Regions from separate parts of the Collibacillus ludicampi genome, predicted to be linked through region 3. Evidence: riboswitches for the same ligand, from Rfam matches in the RefSeq annotation. Region 3 holds a riboswitch; each other region holds the start of a gene.

Region 1 (4,689 bases), 570 kb from region 3:
ACCTTTTTATAACCTAGTCGTTGTTGTTACCAAAAAGAGCACAGAGCGTCCATTCACGTTGGATCATCTAAAGAGAGCTTGTGAACTCCTCATTAAAGGAGGGCCCCTAGAAGAGCTTAGCCTGGAACAAAAAAGAACGGCGATCATCGTATACTTTCGGGAGATCAGCCGTGTATTTGAAGAGGCGTGGACTTCCAAAACCGCTTTTAAACTTCGCAGTGTGATGGGTCTGATGAGTTGTGCCGCCGTGGGGCATAACATTTTGGAAGCCGCTTGGGATCCCCGTAATCAATGGATTGACGAGGGGGAAGTCAAACGGATGGTGTGGAAACTGCATACGTTCGACTGGTCGAGGACAGGTCCGCTGCGTTACGCATCAGGCATTCCGGGACAACGTTACGTATATCAAGTACTTAAACATATGATCTTTGACGTTCCTGTCAAAACACAACCACCTGCTGAAAGACCCAAGTTTAATATCGGCATACAAGTGAGCTGAGCAGAAAACGCTCATTCTAGATGGGCGACCATAGCAGAGGGTGTTCAGTAAACTTCATGATCACTACACATGCTGCAAACGGTGCCATCAGAGGATGAAAGTTTCTTTTGCGGAAAGAAAAGTTTGAGGCTGCCCCCAGAAACGAAGTGGCTTTTGGGTGGGTGTATCGCTTTGCAGTGCAGAGATGAATGGAAGGTCGTTCCGCTTCCTTTAAGCCGATAAGAAGGCATATGCTTAGCGCGTAATAGCGACTTTATAGGTCGTCCCGTTCCTTTTGAAAGTTGAAGAGGCATATGCACCGAACCCAAGCGCAAAGCGATACACCCTCCCAAGCACTAGTTTTTCAGATAGTCCTTTCTCGTCATTCCATGATACAATATGTACAAGGTGGTGATGAGAAAGCACGATGATCATCGGTTTCGGTTTTGGCAGTCCTCTCACCAGTTTATTGATGTTACTCGCTACATCTCTCATCAGTTACTCGATTTTTAAATGGATACAATCCCGCAAGCAGAATGATGATCTTGATGAAGAAGCACGAAGAGAGGCACTCCGCCGTTACTATCGTGAACAAAGAGAACGAGCCCGTCAAATGATGCAGGAGTACGATTTGACGGATGAAGAAATTGAGCGGCGGATTGATGAAGAATTGAAGAGAAAATGGTGACAGGAGGCCGTCATTGGGCCTCCTGTTTTTCTATGGGCCGATGGTAGATCGATTATTTGTTTTCCGGACCTTTTTCGGGATCGATTCTTGTCCTCGATTCATTTTCCCGGTTTGTTCGGGAACGGGCCGTCAATTGTCTTGCGTCTTCCGTCTTAGGAAATCGTCTTATATTCTCTTTCATTCTGTATGCCTCCTTTGCGATCAGGAGTTTTGTTCCTACCCTGGTTCGGGACGCTGATGATACCGCGTGTATCAAACATGATCCAAAGCACTTCGGCAGTCGTTTATACAGGCTTCCATATTGGTCAAGGCGCTTTGCAAACGTTGTAACGCCATTTGATCGCGCGTTTCCTTTACGGCCGTTTGCAAATCCGAATAAATTCCTTCACAGCGTTGCAGGCAGTAGCGGATCTGATCATTTGTCGCCATACCATCACCCTTCTTAACCATAATAATTTTATGTAGTAACACAGACTCTTTCATGATTACATTCGTAGTTTTAACTGATTCCTTTCTCTTCATTCCCTAAAGAGAGGTTTTAAGGCTTCCACAAGAAAACGAATAAAAAAATCCCGGCGAAAACCGGGATGTCAGCGTGCACAAGGTTTAGAACATGCGTTTCACAGCGGTGATGTGTTTGCTCCAATAGGATCCGGGTGCGACACTCAGATATCCTACTCGACCAAGGCCACCACCCTCTTGTATCATACGACCGTTTCCTGCATAAATCCCCACATGCCTTCCTCCGTCAAAAATGAGCAAATCACCCGGACGCATCTGGCTCTTGGGTACTGGATTCCCAACGGAACGGGCTTGTACACGGCTCGATCCGGAGAACTTGTACCCCAATGCATGATGATATACATATGCGGTGAAATTGGAGCAGTCGAAGCCATACTGTCCACGGTCTTCATTATGACCCCACCGGTAAGGAGTTCCTAATTTGCTTTCGGCTACTTGTAACACCGCATCTAACTTCGTCTGATGGTCATCATCCAGAGAAGCAATAGGAGTGATGGAACGATCCAACTTCACACCGTGCGGCAACGAATGCAAAGTTGTATCCTGGTTTTGGTAGGAAGACGTATGAGACGAATCACCTGCAGAAGCATACACAGATGTGGAGACGACAGCGTTACCCGCGAGCAAAACAGCTCCCAAAGTAAGAGAGAGGAAAAGCTTTTTTCCTTTCATTGTAACATCACCTTTCCTTTTCTTCGCCTCCGAGGTTAGTTGTCGGGTTTGGACTGAGGATACAGCCCACACAATGGTTCACCCCAAAGGATCTGCCATACGAGATCCGAATAATATCCCCCGTACCGCAACGATTCACATGAGCAATCATTGCGGATTCGGCATGTACTAGGATAACACAGCCCGTCCTTCACTTCCTCCCTCAAATCTTACCAAGCAAGGGAAGCTCTTACCGATTGAATAAAGTTCTACTTTACTACTATAACGCTTAAAAGCATAAATCTATTAAATTTATTTAGCTGGTTATTTTTGTTCTTGTATTATAAACTTAATTGTTGTAATATTAAAAAGTCAAAAATCGACACAGTTCTCCTTTGTTGAAAAAAACAAAAAATTAAAATGAATTAAGAAAGTGGGGGTACCATGAATTTATTTAGAAAAAAATCAATTTCTACTCTCCTAACGCAATCAAAAAGTAAAAATTCACTGAATAAGGCGTTAGGGCCTTTCGATCTCACCATGCTTGGTGTCGGTGCGATCATCGGAACGGGAATCTTCGTTCTGACAGGAGTCGCAGCTGCTAAACACGCCGGACCGGCGCTGATCCTTTCCTTTATTCTTTCCGGTCTCGCCTGTGTGTTCGCCGCTCTTTGCTATTCCGAATTCGCTTCTACCGTCCCAGTTTCCGGAAGCGCTTACACGTACAGTTACGCGACATTCGGAGAACTGATTGCCTGGATTCTGGGATGGGATTTGATTTTGGAATACGGACTGGCGTCTTCAGCAGTTGCCAGCGGTTGGTCAGGTTATTTTCAAGGCTTACTTTCCGGTTTCGGCATACATCTGCCGACAGCGCTTACCAGTGCGTACAATCCAGTAAAGGGAACTTTTGTCGATGTACCTGCTATCTTAATTGTCTTACTAATCACATTTTTGTTAACAAGAGGCGTGCGTGAATCTGCCCGCTTGAACTCCATCATGGTCATCATTAAAATCGCTGTCGTACTGTTGTTTATCGTTGTAGGGGTCAAGTTTGTTAAACCTGTGAACTGGTCTCCATTCATGCCGTTCGGTTTTCACGGAATCGCGACAGGGGCTGCGACTGTATTCTTCGCCTATATCGGTTTCGACGCCGTTTCGACCGCTGCCGAGGAAGTCAAAAACCCTCAACGCAGTATGCCGATCGGTATCATCGGTTCGCTTGCGATCTGTACTGTCCTGTATATTGCAGTATCGGCGATTTTGACGGGTATCGTCCCTTATCACATGCTTGATGTGAAAAACCCAGTCGCATTCGCGTTGCAATACGTTCATCAGGATTGGGTGGCCGGTTTCATCTCGCTCGGAGCGATTCTCGGAATCACGACGGTCTTGTTGGTCATGATCTACGGACAATCACGTCTTGTGTATGCGATTAGCCGTGATGGTTTGCTGCCAAAAGTGCTCTCATCCGTCAACGCGAAGACGAAGACACCTGCGGTCGGTACTTGGATAACAGGGATTATCGTTTCCCTCTTTGCCGGATTTGTTCCTTTGGACAAGCTTGCTGACTTGACCAACTTCGGTACACTTTTCGCTTTCATGACTGTATCCGTAGGTATCATCGTATTGCGCAAAACACAGCCGGATCTGCAGAGAGCTTTTAAGGTGCCGTTTGTGCCCGTGATTCCTATCTTATCCATTCTGTTCTGTGCTTATTTGCTCCTGAACTTGCCAAGCACAACTTGGATCGGTTTCTGTGTTTGGTTTGTACTCGGACTGATCGTCTACTTCACTTACGGACACAAAAACAGTGAACTTGCACAACAGGATCTTCAAGCCCATGCTGTAAACGAAAAAGTCAGTTAATCGCTATTTTTAAAAAGCGTCTCAAAAAGAAGACATATAAAACCTAGAAGTTGCAAATCAAATAAAAAGCGGTTCCCGTCAGATCAACGGGGCCGCTTTTTTGTTCGTTGGAACCGGTTTAATCGAAACCTTTTTATTCGATTATGAGTATGCGGGAAACGGGAATCGGTACGGGCGCACCATCCAATGGCTGAAACTCCACTACATCCGGGCTGTTAGTGGAAACCAGCCGTCCCCTCTTTTGTTGGACGGATTCTCCATGTGAAGTCAACGGATTCTGACTGGAGAACGTAATCGTAACTGTCTCCCCGCTGTCAAGCGTTTGCCGCAGTTTTTCTTCGGTTGACATCGTCTCTTCCTCCTTGCATCCATGTTCAATGTTAGCGTGCACCAGAGAGGAAGAATCATACCCATCTTCAGCCGTTCATAAGAATGGACGGTTACGGGCGATACTATAGAAAAGAGTGAAACGAAGGAGGAC
Region 2 (4,689 bases), 2.0 Mb from region 3:
GAAGTCGAGCTTGCACCGATAGAGCTTAACAGCTGATCTTATGCGCTAGGTAAAAGAAGTTTGGGCCATCCTCTATGAGGAATATTTTGTCATTCTTAATGTATAGACATTACATTAATTATATAAAATCGAATATTTACAAAATTTTAACAGGATATTTAATACTAATGATGAAATATATTGGTATAAAGTAATTATAAGGAGGATATGGAATGAAAAAACGATTCTTAATTGGTTCTCTCATAACTGCTATTGCGATTACAAGTGCGACTCCCTCTTTCGCCGCTACAAACTCTAAGGTCAAATTAAATCAAGGAAATGTTCAAGTAAAACCAAATTCTGTTGATGGTGGTACTCAAAATTGGGATGGGAGCTTTTCAACTACCTATGTGATTCCAAAATATATTATTACTTCGGCAATCTCCACTGGTGTCGGTGTAGCCACCAACTTTTTACAAAGTAAATATGGTCTTCCTAAAAGTGCTGCTTCATTCATAGCTGCTGCAGTTACTGGATATTTTTCAGATAAAGTAATAAAAGGTGATATTACGATTCAATCATATGTTGACTATCGTTGGGTGACTAGATATACATCTTGTTATTATAGTTGTTTGGATATGTATTATATGGGAGATTCATTTATAGGCTCTAAGTTTTATTCCTATACTGCAGAAGTTTTACCTTATGTTGATTGAATATTCACTATTGAATTAAATAGATATATGGCGAGGCTGACTTAAAGTCATGCTCGCCATATATTTCGATAAGTTATATAAATGGAGGAGCATATGAAAACAATAATAAATAACTTGTTAAATTTTGTTATTTTTGCATTTACTTTTATACTGGTTTCTTATTTTGTAAATAAAAACCTAAATTATCTTGAAATAATGAAAAACCTATTTATCAGTTATGGGGGATATATACTTTATTTCCTTATAAAGAAGTTATTTGAAAATATTAGTAAATGAATCGCATGGATTGTATCTACAACGCTGATCGAGTCATTCTTTAGTGTTCAATATCAATGATGTCATCTAGCTTGATCCGAATAGTCCGTTCTCCCAACGTACTGAGTCCGACAAGTATCCGCGTCGAAATATCAATTTTCTTCGGAAGTACATGTACCCGTTCAATTCCTTCTGGATGAAAGACGTGAATGGTGATTCGTTTCTCATCCTGCAAGGCTTCCGACAACTTTCGGCTCATCTCTTCTAATTTATCGCTATCGAGGGTTGGCTTTGTCAATAAACGTTGTTTATATTCATACTCTGCAATTGCCGCCCGATGCTCCGGCAAGATCATGCGAGAACCTTCCCAAAGTTTATTTCCACGTTCCGTAAGCATTGCACGGCGAGTCACAAAGATCACCTCTTGTTTGTGTTAATGAAGATTGGTACCATATTTTTGCTGATATTTAACCTCTTAAGAAAAGACATGACGCGTGATTGCGTTCATGTCTTTTTATGCATAGTGCCCACCAATTTTCGAAGCTCTTTCCGGAAGAATGCCGGCTTTCGTTAAAGAGGCACAACGCATAAGAGAAGTAGCACCATACTTGGCACGGATTTTGTCCATTGTATAGCCTAGCTCCCGTTTTCTTACCTTGTCCGAAAAGAGATCCAATTGCATCACACTGTCATCAACTAAGTTGGTTACCCCCATTCCTACAGCGCGAACGGGCGAACCATACCAAAACTTTCGAAACACATGGAGTACCCCATTAAAAATCTCCATCGTGATGTTCGTATGGGTTGGTAATGAAAAGGAGCGGGCGAATCCGTGGGTCATGTCCGAGTCTCGGACATATACGTTTACTGTCTTTCCCGCCTTTCTCTGCTCAACAAGGAAATGGCTGAATCGCGAGACAGGAAAAAAAGAAACCCGGAATCTTCCGGGTTCAACATCGAAAGAGATTTCAGTACTGTGTGTGTATCATCCGATCGCTTAAAGGTGTTTCCAAGAAACCTGCCAAATGGCGCGCTTCTTCATCATTCAAACCGAACTTGGATGAAAGGATATCCGGAATATGGATATCATGTATGTCCAATAACGCGCTTCGTCCCGTCTGAAGGCAAGTCACAATCGTCTTGCCGAGAAAATGTTGCGAATACGTCAAGGTGAAATCAAATCGTCTTCCGCCTTTAATGAACCCTACATGGCGGGTACGGGTCGTTTCTTCATGATCAAACAAGATCTGTTCCATGAGTCTCCGCCTCCTTTTCGTTAATTTTCTACACAAGTCCTTATACATATAATATTTTGATTATTGAACAGATCATGAAGTCATGTTTTCACCGGATGTTTCATCCATACGTTTGCAAGTAGACCGGTTATTTCTGGTTAACTGGGAAAGCCTGTGTTGGATTTGTTGATTTTTCAAATAATCGTGAAGTTCAACTTCCTTCTTGTTCCATTCGTATTCGTCAGGCGAATGTTGTAAATCATCCGGTTCGTCAAACCCGTACCAGCCATCTTCAATCAGATCCGGTAAATAAAACCCCCGAAGGGGATACCTACGGGGGGTACGGTACAAGAATTTACGAATCATCGCTCATCACTCCTCTCTTAAACGCTTACGAAGTTAGCTGCCGGGTTCGGACTTAAGAGATTGTCCTACCAATCAGACGACTGGATTCACCCCAAAAAGATGGTTCCCCCGTTTCCTTTCGGAATTCAGCGATGGAGCTATGAAATTGTACATACAATTATATGCGGATCCGCTGTTCTTGACAACTGTTGCTTGAAGCTGTTACAACAAGAATCTCGGATGAAATTCGAGTATGGATTGGATGATATATTCTCTTGTCGTATTACAGAGAATGGCTCTCGATTTTCCTCCTGTACACGCCGCGACCATCAGAGGTTAGATCCTTTGCCCTTCCGCGACAGCCATCATGCGTTCATAGATACCTTCGTAGAACTCCGCTTCCGACATGGCGATATACACGCCCGCCTGATAGATCCGCTGCAAATCCGCGGGATCTTTGTATTCCACCAAAATATCTTTACAAAGCTGATAGTGGCGAGGTTCATGTGTATCGGCATGCACCAACCAGAATGTCACATTCAACTTTCTCGTCTTGTTATAATTTGGATGTTGCAGACCTTTGCCTATAAGCCCCATGACTTCCCCCGCAAACAACTCCGAACCTAACCCAACAGCAGCCATCGCCTCTAACGGTGTCGCATTTTGCAGGAAGCGAATAAACGTATCAACCGCGCGTTTCGCTGGCGGTGCTACCGGATAATCGGGAATATGCTCATCACTGATGAACACATCAGGGGCAGCCGATTCCAAAAAGGTACGATACAGTTTCGAATGATATGCCTTCGGATTTCCACGGCCCCCTTCATCCCAGAGGTTATCGACAAGCGGCACCCACCATTTGTCAATCGGCTCTACAGCAGCGACGGCAGCCCCCAGGACGCGCGGAAAACTGCGGCTGTAATAACTGTAGATCAAGGCGAATTCCCGAATCTGCTCCTCAGAATACACCCCGTTCAGGAGTCCGGTCATAAAACGTCCCTTGATGATGCGTTCATTGACTTTATCCATGACCGCTTGTTCCACTTCTTCATATGTATGAAACACAGGTTTGTTTTTATCGCTGGTCATCCTTCCATCCTCCTATCTCATGAATCTTTACGCCCACTTATTGTAGGATACAAGGGGAGATCACGCAACAAACGGAATGTCATGCCATTCTTGTGGTTGGGTGCGCCACATCAAAAGGTTGCTGACACAACGTCGTCGAGGTTGATTGTCAGACATATTTGTTCATCTCGAATTACGTACATTTTTATAGTACACTAAAACAAAATAAAGGGAACCATTTTGAAGTCGTGTGCGGATATTCCTATGAGGTTTATTCGTTCAATTTCAAGTCATTGCACACAAAGAGGTGTTTATAAGATTCTAACTGGGGTGAATGATTTGGATTGGCTTTTCCACACATACTATGACGATTTCGTGATCTTATTTCGATTGCTGTTTGCTTTTGTTGTGGGAGCAATTATGGGGCTTGAAAGAGAGCGATACTATCAATTTGATCATAAAATTAAAACAGCCGGTTTTCGTACGTATTCACTTGTCTGCTTGGGTTCCTGCATATTCGGATTAGCTTCCATTTACGGGTTTCCGACCATAGGATCGACACACGACCCTGGCAGAATAGCGGCGCAAGTGGTTACTGGAATAGGTTTCATTGGAGCCGGAACGATCATGAAATCAAACGAAGGCATTAGAGGTCTCACTACGGCTGCAGGAATGTGGGTAGCATCGTCCATTGGCTTGATGATTTCTTCCGGTTTATATGTACCCTCCATTATTGCCGCATTATTAGCCTATGTGATACTGGACTTCCATCGACTGTTCCCAACGGTTTTTAACTTCCGCTCAAAAGATGAAAAGAACCTGCAAGATTTGGATACCGATGATCATACGAAGTAACCTCACATGCCGCTTGGACGGAGGCCGAACTATAAAAAAAGACTGCTGGTACATCCAACAGTCTCAGCATGTGGACAAAGTCCCCAAGGTTCAAGGTCTGCATGTTGCTTGTTTACTATGAAAACAAAAATCTCTCACGCCTTTTGTTTGTATCTCATGATTCCTAATCAACAGCACAATCTTGCACCCCGCCATGTCTGACTTTCAGGAAGCAATGATCCCATACAACTTTAGCA
Region 3 (4,689 bases):
CTCATCAGTTGAAGCTTCATCAGTTCCGGTATTGGCTCCGGAAGTTTGAACACAAAGAAGCCGCTGTGACCCCATCATCCAAGTGGATATCGGTAGAAGTGGACGGGCAGACTGACGAGTCTAGAAACACCTTGCTCGTTAGAGTAGGGCAAGTAACCGTAGAGATCCAGCCTGGCTTTGATCCTGCCCTGCTGGCCGACGTCGTGCGAACACTCCAAACGTTATGCTAAGCGAAGCTAGTGTAGAGCGAGTATATCTGGCCTACGGAAGCACCGATCTACGGAAATCGATTGACGGGTTAGCTGTGCTCGTCAAGGAAGAGTTTGAACTCGACCCTTTCTCGCCCTGTCTCTTCGTTTTCTGCAATCGAAAGCGAGATAAACTGAAGATTCTTCATTGGGAACACAACGGTTTCTGGCTCTATTACCGCCGATTAGAGAAAGGAAAATTTCAGTGGCCGGAAGAAGCGAGCGCCGTACCGTTGAAAATTAGTCGTCGGGAGTTGCGTTGGCTACTCGATGGTCTATCTCTCGAACAGCGACAAGCTCACCCTGCCGTCACTGCGCGTACGATTCTATGATATGTACACCCAATTAGACTTTGGGATTAAAAAAAGGAATTCGCGGTATGTTGTCGAAATCAATAGTATTATGAAAAATCATACGCCGAACCCGACCCCTACTACAATTGAAGATCTCCAAAAAGAACGCGATTTGCTGAAAAATCAAATTGCTGAACTCACTGCCAAACTGAAGTGGTATGAGGAGCAGTTTCGTCTTAGCCAACAGCGCCGGTTTAGCTCTTCGAGCGAACGAACGAATGCCGATCAGCTTGAGCTTTTTAACGAAGCCGAGGTGGAGGCAGATCCCACTGTAGAGGAGCCTACCCTCGAAACCATTACGTACCGCCGCTCCAAAAACGCGGCCACCGGGAAACCAGCTTGAAAACCTGCCTGTGGAGACGATCGAGTATCGCCTGCCATCTGAGGAGCAGGTTTGTTCGTGTTGCGGTGGTTCTTTGCATGAAATGAGCACGGAGATACGGCAAGAGCTGAAGATCATTCCGGCCGAAGTCAAAGTGGTCAAGCATGTCCGTTACGTCTACTCCTGCCGCCGTTGTGAGCGTGAGGAGACAAGTACGCCGACAGTCACAGCTTCTATGCCTGCCCCCGTCTTTCCGGGGAGTTTGGCTTCTGCTTCCAGTATGGCCTATATCATGAGTCAAAAATATGTGGAGAGCATGCCTCTCTACCGACAAGAGCAACAGTTTGCAAGCCTGGGGATTGAGTTGTCTCGTCAGACCCTGGCCAACTGGATCCTCTACGGAGCGAATACCTGGTTGAGTCTGCTCTATGATCGCATGCGCGAGCACTTACTCAAGCAGGACATCTTGCACGCAGACGAGACGACCTTACAAGTGCTCCGTGAACCGGGCCGGGCCGCACAGACAACTTCTTATCTATGGCTGTACCGTACCGGGAGAGAAGATCCGCCCATCATCCTCTATGACTACCAGACGACACGGGCGAGCAAACACCCGCGTCAGTTTCTTTCCGGTTTCAAAGGATACCTGCACGTCGATGGCTATGCGGGTTACCATGGGATACCGGATGTGACCCTGGTCGGTTGTTGGGCTCACGCCCGGCGCAAATTCGATGAGGCACTCAAGGCGCTGCCTGAATCGAAGCGCTCGTCACCGGTAGCAGCCAAAGAGGGACTTACTTTCTGCAATCAACTCTTTGCGATTGAACGTGACTTAAAGGAGTGCACGCCTGAGGAACGTTACCATATCCGTCAAGAACGCAGCCGCCCTGTGTTGGATGCTTTTTTGGCATGGCTTCGTACTCAGAAACCGAAAGTGCTGCCCAAAAGTGCGTTCGGTCAGGCCATCTTGTATTGTCTGAACCAGTGGGAAAAATTAGAGGCGTTTTACAAGATGGGCGATTGGAGATCGATAACAACCGAAGTGAACGCGCGATCAAACCGTTTGTGATCGGTCGCAAAACTGGTTGTTCTCCAATACCCCGCGTGGTGCAAAGGCGAGTGCGATCATTTACAGTATCATAGAGACAGCGAAAGAAAATGGATTACATCCCTATTTCTATCTTACCTATCTCTTTGAGAAACTACCTAACCTAGATATGAAAGACAAAGATTCCTTAGATCAGCTTCTCCCTTGGTCAGAAAGCCTACCGCTTACCTGCCGGGCTATAAAAAAGAATACGTAAATCATACGAAAATCCCCATCTCTTCGAAAGGTGGGGATTATTTTACGCTTACGTCGACTGCTAATGTGTTGACAGAGGACCAACTGGAAATCAAACATGCGCTTGATAAAGCGAAGAAAGAATTTCAAGATATAGAAAAGTTACATGAAGCGATCGAGAAGGCAAGAGACCTGGAACTTCAACAACTTGAAGAAGAAATTGGGGAGGAGTTTGAGAATTATATATCTCATGTTTATGAAGCGTTTGAAGAAAGTTGCACGGACTTACTGGAAATCAAATTCACATATTTGGCGAGGCTTTATGAATTCCGCAAGCAATTTGACGAACTTGCAGAGCTGGTACAAGAAGTCGAAAAAATTCGCAAAAGATCGGGTATTACCTTTGGATCTGAGCGTTTGAATCACTTATCCACGCTTGCGCTAATCTCAGCGAGCTCGCGAGATGAACAACCCATGTACCGTATTCATGACAACGAAATCAATGATATCTTTATCGATGGGAGAATTCATAAGTATCCGCAAGTTTACGCGTTCTATAAATATGGAAAAGTATATCGATCCGAGGAAGAAGCGATGACATACATCAAGGAAAAAGAGACAGAATGCTAGGGGAACATCCACTTCCGTTTGTAAACATACTCCAATAAGACTCAGCCGATTTCGCTGAGATTTTTTTGTAACATAATTATAACATTTTAACTAGAGGATTATTTGTACTTCTGTAGAATATTTTTCTACATCATTCTACAAAAAAGTTTGTCGATGAGACAGAAATCTGCCGAATCTGACATGATGTCAGTACGGGGGATATTTTTCGGGGTGAATCGCTTCAAGGCGTAGGGTACCTCTACCCGAATCCGTCAACTAACCTCGGAGGCATAGGAGGAGAGAAATGAAAAAGGTAAGTATGGGCTTTATCTTCACAGGCATGGTGTGCCTTGCAGCGAGTCTGGCACCGCAAGCGCATGCCGCTGCGGATTCACTGGAAATTATGGTCGATAATCAGATCGTGCAATTTCCAGATGCCAAACCATTCATCGATGAGAATGGCCGAACGCAAGTTCCTGTTCGTTTTGTAGCCGATCAGTTGGGCTTCAAAGTCAATTGGAAGCTGGAAAACGGCTCAGTGAAAGTCATGCTGGCAAAAGACGCAAAGTCGATCGTATTGAAGGAAGGTGAAACAGTAGCGACCATTAATGGACAACCTGTCTCTCTGGATTCGAGTGTAATGATTAAAAACGACCGGACTTTTGTACCGCTTCGCTTTATCGCCGAATCTGTCGGCAAATACGTCAACTGGGACGAGAACCGAAACGCTGTTTCCATCTCATCGGACAAGCCGGTGATGATGATGGCCGATGTATCACCTACTCCCTTGAAACCGGCCACACGTTCTTTGAATGACGAGAATAAACCTTCTATTACATCCCAATCTTCAAGCATGATTGCGTATGCTGAGAAATATATCGGGGTTCCGTATGTTTGGGGCGGGACAAGCCCTGACGGATTTGATTGCTCCGGATTTGTGCAATATGTGTTCAATCACTTTGGGGTGCAGTTACCGAGGACAGCTTCCGACATGTATTCTGCCGGCACTCCTGTGAGCTCTTTGCAACCCGGAGATCTGGTATTTTTCTCAACATATGCATCTGGTGCATCCCACGTGGGTATTTACATAGGGAATAATGAGTTTATTTCGGCCACTTCCTCCCATGGCGTGAAAATCTGTAATCTCAATGACCCTTATTACTGGGGACCACGTTATATTGGAGCGAGACGATTCTAAAGGCACGGAAAAGAGCACCGTATGAGAACGTTTGGTCGTTCTTTTGGGTGCTCTTTTCTTTTCGAGGATTGTGAATTTCGGTCATACTATAAAGGAAGAGAGATTCGACCATGTTTGAGAAATGTTGAACGATCGTAGGAAGGCGAATTGTTCATGTGAGGTGAGTAGTCATGAAAGTCGTTAGTGCTTGTTTAATGGGGTGTGAATGCCGCTATGATAAAAAATCAAATTGGCATCAAGAAATTGAACAACTTGTTAAAGAAGGGAAAGCGATACCGGTCTGTCCGGAACAGTTAGGAGGACTTCCAACCCCACGCAATCCTGCCGAAATCGTCGGAGGAGACGGTTTTGATGTCTTGGATGGTAACGCGAGAGTCATAGATAATCAAGGAAATGATGTGACGCAAATGTTCATTGATGGTGCTTATCAAGCACTAAGAATCGCTAAGATAGTGGGTGCCACAGAGGCGATTTTAAAGGAAAGGAGTCCATCGTGCGGCAGTCGTCAGATATATAATGGAACTTTCTCCAAAATGAAGAAGGAGGGGGTCGGTGTGACAGCGGCATTGCTAATCAGAAATGGAATTCGTGTACAGTCGGAAGAAAGCTTGGAGTAGTATTTCCATCCCTTGTGAAAATGTAGATATCGAAGTATATGAGGATATTCATCCTGAATG
Region 4 (4,689 bases), 2.6 Mb from region 3:
TTTTTCATACAGATATCGGCCAATTCCAACAACTCATCTCTTTCCCATACTCGTCCCACGGGATTATGAGGGCTGCACAAAATCAGCATCCGTGTTCTTTCATCGATTTTCTCCCTCAAATCTGCGAAATCCATATAATATCGGCCGTCTTTTTCCATCAACGGATTCTCGACAATTTGACGCCCACGGTTTCGTATCGCACGGAAGAACGGATGATAGACTGGCGGTTGTACAACGACTTTGTCCCCCGGATTCGTAAAAGCTTCAATAGCAATATGTATGCCAGGAACAACTCCGGGAACCGTAGCCATCCATTCCGGTTGGACATCAACACCAAATCTACGTTTGAGCCAATGGACAGCAGCAGCGTAAAACTCACGCGGCTTACCCGGATACCCGTATATCGGATGCTGCGCCCGTTTGATGATCGCTTCCACAACGCATGGCGGACACGGAAAATCCATATCGGCCACCCATAAGGGGAGTACATCTTCCGTACCAAAAATCTTCTCGCGATAATCCCACTTACTCGAGTTTGTTCCTATACGATCTATCACTTCATCGAAGTTATATTTCATGATTCTTCCTCCTTTTGCTAACCTATATTCCTTTCGAGGAGACTGATTCATGAGTCCGAATACTAACAAAATCACATGTATATTTGTTCCATAATTTATGATTTTACTACAAATCATCAACGAGAACAAAACAATACTCTCCCGTGTCAAATCATATCTTTCATCCAATATCGTTCTATCTACTCACCCATGGTAATATCTTTCCGGAATGAATCCGGACACGCGACCCAAATGGGAATCAGACCGGATACTCCTTTCGTTGTCGGGGCCAGTGATGGAGTTCTTCGCGATCTGGTCGGATCGGTCGACGATCCGTTCACATAAAATCCCGGATGATCCGGGGTTTTCGTATCATGAAATCGTTGTATCCCCACTTTCCCTGAGAGCTCTTGACGAAGAATCAAAGAGGGAATAAAATACCATTGTAATGAAAATGATTCTCATTATTAATAAAGGGGATGAAATCTATGTTACGCACATTTCTTAATGCCAAATCAATTCTCGTATGTATAGCAGCATTTCTGGTAGTAGGTGTCTTCGTCTGGCAGGGCGTTACCGCTCATGGAGCCCCTGATCCCACCGATCAAAACCTGAGTCCAACGGCTGCTATCATAGACACGGGTATTCTTGTTTTTCGTGAGGGACTTGAGGCCATTTTGGTGTTATCTGCAATTATAGCGAGTCTCGTACGTGCCAAAAGCGATTATTGGAAGCCGATTTCTCTTGGTGCAGGATTGTCTTTCTTGGCAACACTAGTCACCTGGTTTGTGGTTGTAGGGATCATCAACTTAGTCGGCAGCACCACATCAGAACTCAATATTCAGGCAGCAACCGGCCTCCTGGCGAACGTGGTACTGCTTGTGATCATGAACTGGTTCTTTCACAAGATCTACTGGACGGGTTGGATCACCCATCATAACCAAAGGAAGCGCGAGATCATCGAATCATCGGGTAACGACCAATCGATTACATACAAGGGACTCATTATTCTAGGACTGACATCCATGTACCGTGAAGGGTTCGAAGTTGTACTTTTCCTACAGACGATACGGTTGCAGGTCGGCACTCATGCGGTTCTCCTTGGGTCAGCGATTGGTCTGGGCTTAACGATGCTCGTTGCCGTGCTTACCTTCTTCGCGCATCAACGCCTCCCTTACAAGAAAATGCTCGTAATCACTGGCATCATGCTGGGAGTTGTCCTCTTTGTCATGACTGGAGAGACCGTTCAGGAGATGCAGCAAGCCGGGTGGATTTCGACAACTCAGATCGACTTAGATATCCCCGATTGGATGGGCTTGTGGTTCTCGGTAATCCCCACTGTTGAAACTCTCGCGTCACAAGTTTTTGCAGTCATTGTTGTCATCGGCTCGTATTTAGCCTACCAATACTTACATGTGTGGCAACCACGTAAACAAGAAAAATTGTCAAACTGAATCTTCTAGATTCTCCTGTACACATAGCTGCATCCGGAATTCCCGGATGCATTCATTGTATTTCTGCACAAGAAAATTTTTCATGTTCTGATTGCCGCTTGAGCATCATGGGGTAACCATTCGGTTGAATCGTGACTGTTGAACGGTCACCAGTTCAAAATATGTTGAATGCGAGAACTCAATGTTAGGTTTTAGACGTTAAATCGAGAGTTAGTTGTAAAATTTTTCGAGTTGCATCGCGCTTATACTATGGTACAGTAAGAAAAGAATAGCCGAATCTTCAAATGTGAAGAACGGGGGACTTTTTTTAGGGGTGAATCTTAAAACTTCGAGTTTTAAGTAGGGTGACTCCTTGACCCGAACCCGTCAACTAACCTCGTAGGCAATTGATAAAGGAGAGTTGTACTAGGAATGAAGAAAGTGAAAACAATGTTGTTGTCAACTGTATTGGGACTTTCCATGGCTGGAATTTCTTCCCAAGCCTTCGCAGCCGCACCAATGAATTTGCAAACCGGACAAGAAAGTTGGACGTATTCCATCAAAAAAGGAGATACGCTCTGGAAACTCTCTAGAAAATTCCATGTCCCGCTTGCAAATTTATTGTCCACCAATCCCGGCGTTCGTCCGCGGAATCTGCAAATTGGCGAAAAGATACGAATTCCTTCTCGCACTTCCAAAAAGAATAGTTCCACAAACTCTCGCGTGGAATCAACTTCTCGGCAAACACTTCCGCATAAAAAGGAATTGTCCATGGTAGCGACCGCTTATACGGCTGCCCCTGGCGAAAACGGAGGATATGCAGGTATTGATTACATGGGAAATCCTCTTCATGTAGGAACCGTTGCCGTAGACCCTTCCGTGATCCCGCTTGGATCTACCCTTTATATCACAGGGTACGATTTCCCGGGGCTTCCTAAAGGGGGAATGATTGCACATGCAACAGATATCGGCGTGCACGGAAATCGCATCGATATTTTTGTTCCAACGTCCCCGCAACAAGCAACAAAATTTGGAATGCAAAACATTAAGGTTTATGTATTAAAATAAGAAGGTCGTTGTACCTTCTTATTTTTTTTATCCCCACTCAATCAACCCCAGCGCGTAGGAATCCGCACGACTCCCGAACAATCAGCTGGCAATCCATGATATGAACCGTACAGTGTTTCGAGTGTGGATTTTCGATCTTATTAAGAAGTAATTCAGCGCTTTTCACACCCATATCATAGGTTTGCTGAACCACGGTCGTAAGCGGTGGCTCAAGAAGTTGCAGCCAAGGGGAATCATCGAATCCAATAACGGCTATATCGCTCGGTATATTCACCTTTTCTTCTTTGAGGACTTTTAGAGTTTCTATTGTGGTCAAATCATTAGTACAGAAGAGGGCCGTTGGCGGAACGGGCAAGTGTAACAGTTCCAAAATGATCTTTCTTGTATCCGAAATCTTATCAACAAATTTGATATATTGTTCTTGAATCTCGATGTGATGCTGGCTCAATGCTCGTAGATACCCTTCGTACCGTTCTTTTCTTTGTGATAATTTTTTGATGGCCGGTGAGAAGAGCGCAATCGATCGATGTCCCAGTTTGATGAAATGTGAGATCGCATCAACAGAAGCCTTGACGTTGTTTGAAAATACTCCATCCGCTTCAATTCCATCTAATTTGCGATCAACCAGGACGAGTGGAAAGCCTCCCTCAACCAGTTTTTTTAATAGGTCATTATTTTCATTCGTAGATGCAAGGATCAAACCGTCTACTTGCTTGGCAAGTAACATTTCGATATATTCACGTTCCTTAACAGGATTGTCATCAGCATTACATACAATGACGTTGAAGCCGTGTTTATTGCAGTAATCTTCGATCCCTCTGCTTATCGCAGTTGAAAAATAGTGCAGAATATTGGCTACTATAACTCCGATCGTATGGGTCTTCTTTACTTTTAGGCTTCTCGCTACAACATTTCGCTGATAGCCTGTTTCTTTGATCGCTTGTTCAATTCTTTGACGAGTTTCAATGCTCATATATTCATAACGTTTATTGAGGTACTGTGATACGGTGCTTTTCGATACTCCTGCCAGTTTTGCTACATCCTCCATCTTGACCCGCGCCATACGCCTCCCCTCCTATTCATCAAACATACATGATATTTCATCCTCTTTCATCTTTGTAATTGTGCCAATGCTTCTTGTGCCTTGCACTTGACTTGATCCGCTGTCCCTTTTGTAAGTGCTCCTCCCATCCCAACAGCCACAGCGCCGGCGGCAAACCAATCATTCATGTCGGCAATGGAAATTCCACCGGTCGGCATAAACGATACCTGGGGAAACGGTTCTCTCAATCCTCTGAGATAACCAGGCCCCAAGACGTTCGCAGGAAACAGTTTCATCAAACGGTGACCTTGTGCCAAGGCAGCCATAATATCTGTAGGAGTGAGCACTCCAGGAATATACGGAACATTTGCATCCTTGGCCGCCATATCGACATCGAACGAGTATCCGGGGCTCACCAAAAAACGTGCACCGGCTGTTATTGCCTCTTGAACCTGTTGCGCGGTTACCACTGTACCAGCACCAACATGACAACCTTTACGTTTTACTAAGTATTGAATGACATCCCCGGCATTCGGGACAGTAAATGTCACCTCTATGCACGTAATACCCGCTTCAATTAAAGCATCCG

Evidence for each region. Region 3 has a riboswitch for cyclic di-AMP ahead of DNHGIG_RS14830 (C40 family peptidase). Riboswitches for the same ligand answer to the same signal wherever they lie in the genome.
Region 1: it holds a riboswitch for cyclic di-AMP, as region 3 does, so the genes downstream of both, DNHGIG_RS17810 (C40 family peptidase) here and DNHGIG_RS14830 (C40 family peptidase) in region 3, are expected to answer to the same signal.
Region 2: it holds a riboswitch for cyclic di-AMP, as region 3 does, so the genes downstream of both, DNHGIG_RS04755 (hypothetical protein) here and DNHGIG_RS14830 (C40 family peptidase) in region 3, are expected to answer to the same signal.
Region 4: it holds a riboswitch for cyclic di-AMP, as region 3 does, so the genes downstream of both, DNHGIG_RS01885 (LysM peptidoglycan-binding domain-containing protein) here and DNHGIG_RS14830 (C40 family peptidase) in region 3, are expected to answer to the same signal.

What each region holds. Positions count from the first base shown of each region.
Region 1 is NZ_BOQE01000001.1:3,497,647-3,502,335, reverse strand. It holds gene DNHGIG_RS17830 (DGQHR domain-containing protein) at 1-499, shown strand, start outside; gene DNHGIG_RS17825 (hypothetical protein) at 906-1,166, shown strand; gene DNHGIG_RS17820 (hypothetical protein) at 1,219-1,347, opposite strand; gene DNHGIG_RS17815 (hypothetical protein) at 1,419-1,595, opposite strand; gene DNHGIG_RS17810 (C40 family peptidase) at 1,773-2,360, opposite strand; cyclic di-AMP (ydaO/yuaA leader) riboswitch at 2,370-2,534, opposite strand; gene bcaP (branched-chain amino acid transporter BcaP) at 2,784-4,208, shown strand; gene DNHGIG_RS17800 (hypothetical protein) at 4,342-4,557, opposite strand.
Region 2 is NZ_BOQE01000001.1:929,121-933,809, forward strand. It holds gene DNHGIG_RS04735 (hypothetical protein) at 213-695, shown strand; gene DNHGIG_RS04740 (YolD-like family protein) at 1,012-1,362, opposite strand; gene DNHGIG_RS04745 (DinB/UmuC family translesion DNA polymerase) at 1,465-1,917, opposite strand; gene DNHGIG_RS04750 (DUF3055 domain-containing protein) at 1,919-2,206, opposite strand; gene DNHGIG_RS04755 (hypothetical protein) at 2,279-2,551, opposite strand; cyclic di-AMP (ydaO/yuaA leader) riboswitch at 2,559-2,692, opposite strand; gene DNHGIG_RS04760 (iron-containing redox enzyme family protein) at 2,867-3,619, opposite strand; gene DNHGIG_RS04765 (MgtC/SapB family protein) at 3,938-4,453, shown strand; gene DNHGIG_RS04770 (glycosyltransferase 87 family protein) at 4,617-4,689, opposite strand, start outside.
Region 3 is NZ_BOQE01000001.1:2,925,936-2,930,624, forward strand. It holds gene tnpA (IS66 family insertion sequence element accessory protein TnpA) at 1-230, shown strand, start outside; gene tnpB (IS66 family insertion sequence element accessory protein TnpB) at 224-580, shown strand; gene DNHGIG_RS21200 (IS66 family transposase) at 582-944, shown strand; partial or broken gene tnpC (IS66 family transposase) at 955-2,066, shown strand; gene DNHGIG_RS21205 (transposase domain-containing protein) at 2,009-2,227, shown strand; gene DNHGIG_RS14825 (hypothetical protein) at 2,176-2,835, shown strand; cyclic di-AMP (ydaO/yuaA leader) riboswitch at 2,993-3,120, shown strand; gene DNHGIG_RS14830 (C40 family peptidase) at 3,119-4,012, shown strand; gene DNHGIG_RS14835 (2-thiouracil desulfurase family protein) at 4,183-4,629, shown strand.
Region 4 is NZ_BOQE01000001.1:358,833-363,521, forward strand. It holds gene DNHGIG_RS01875 (MalY/PatB family protein) at 1-578, opposite strand, end outside; gene DNHGIG_RS01880 (FTR1 family iron permease) at 1,046-2,011, shown strand; cyclic di-AMP (ydaO/yuaA leader) riboswitch at 2,272-2,411, shown strand; gene DNHGIG_RS01885 (LysM peptidoglycan-binding domain-containing protein) at 2,423-3,058, shown strand; gene DNHGIG_RS01890 (LacI family DNA-binding transcriptional regulator) at 3,096-4,121, opposite strand; gene DNHGIG_RS01895 (bifunctional 4-hydroxy-2-oxoglutarate aldolase/2-dehydro-3-deoxy-phosphogluconate aldolase) at 4,169-4,689, opposite strand, start outside.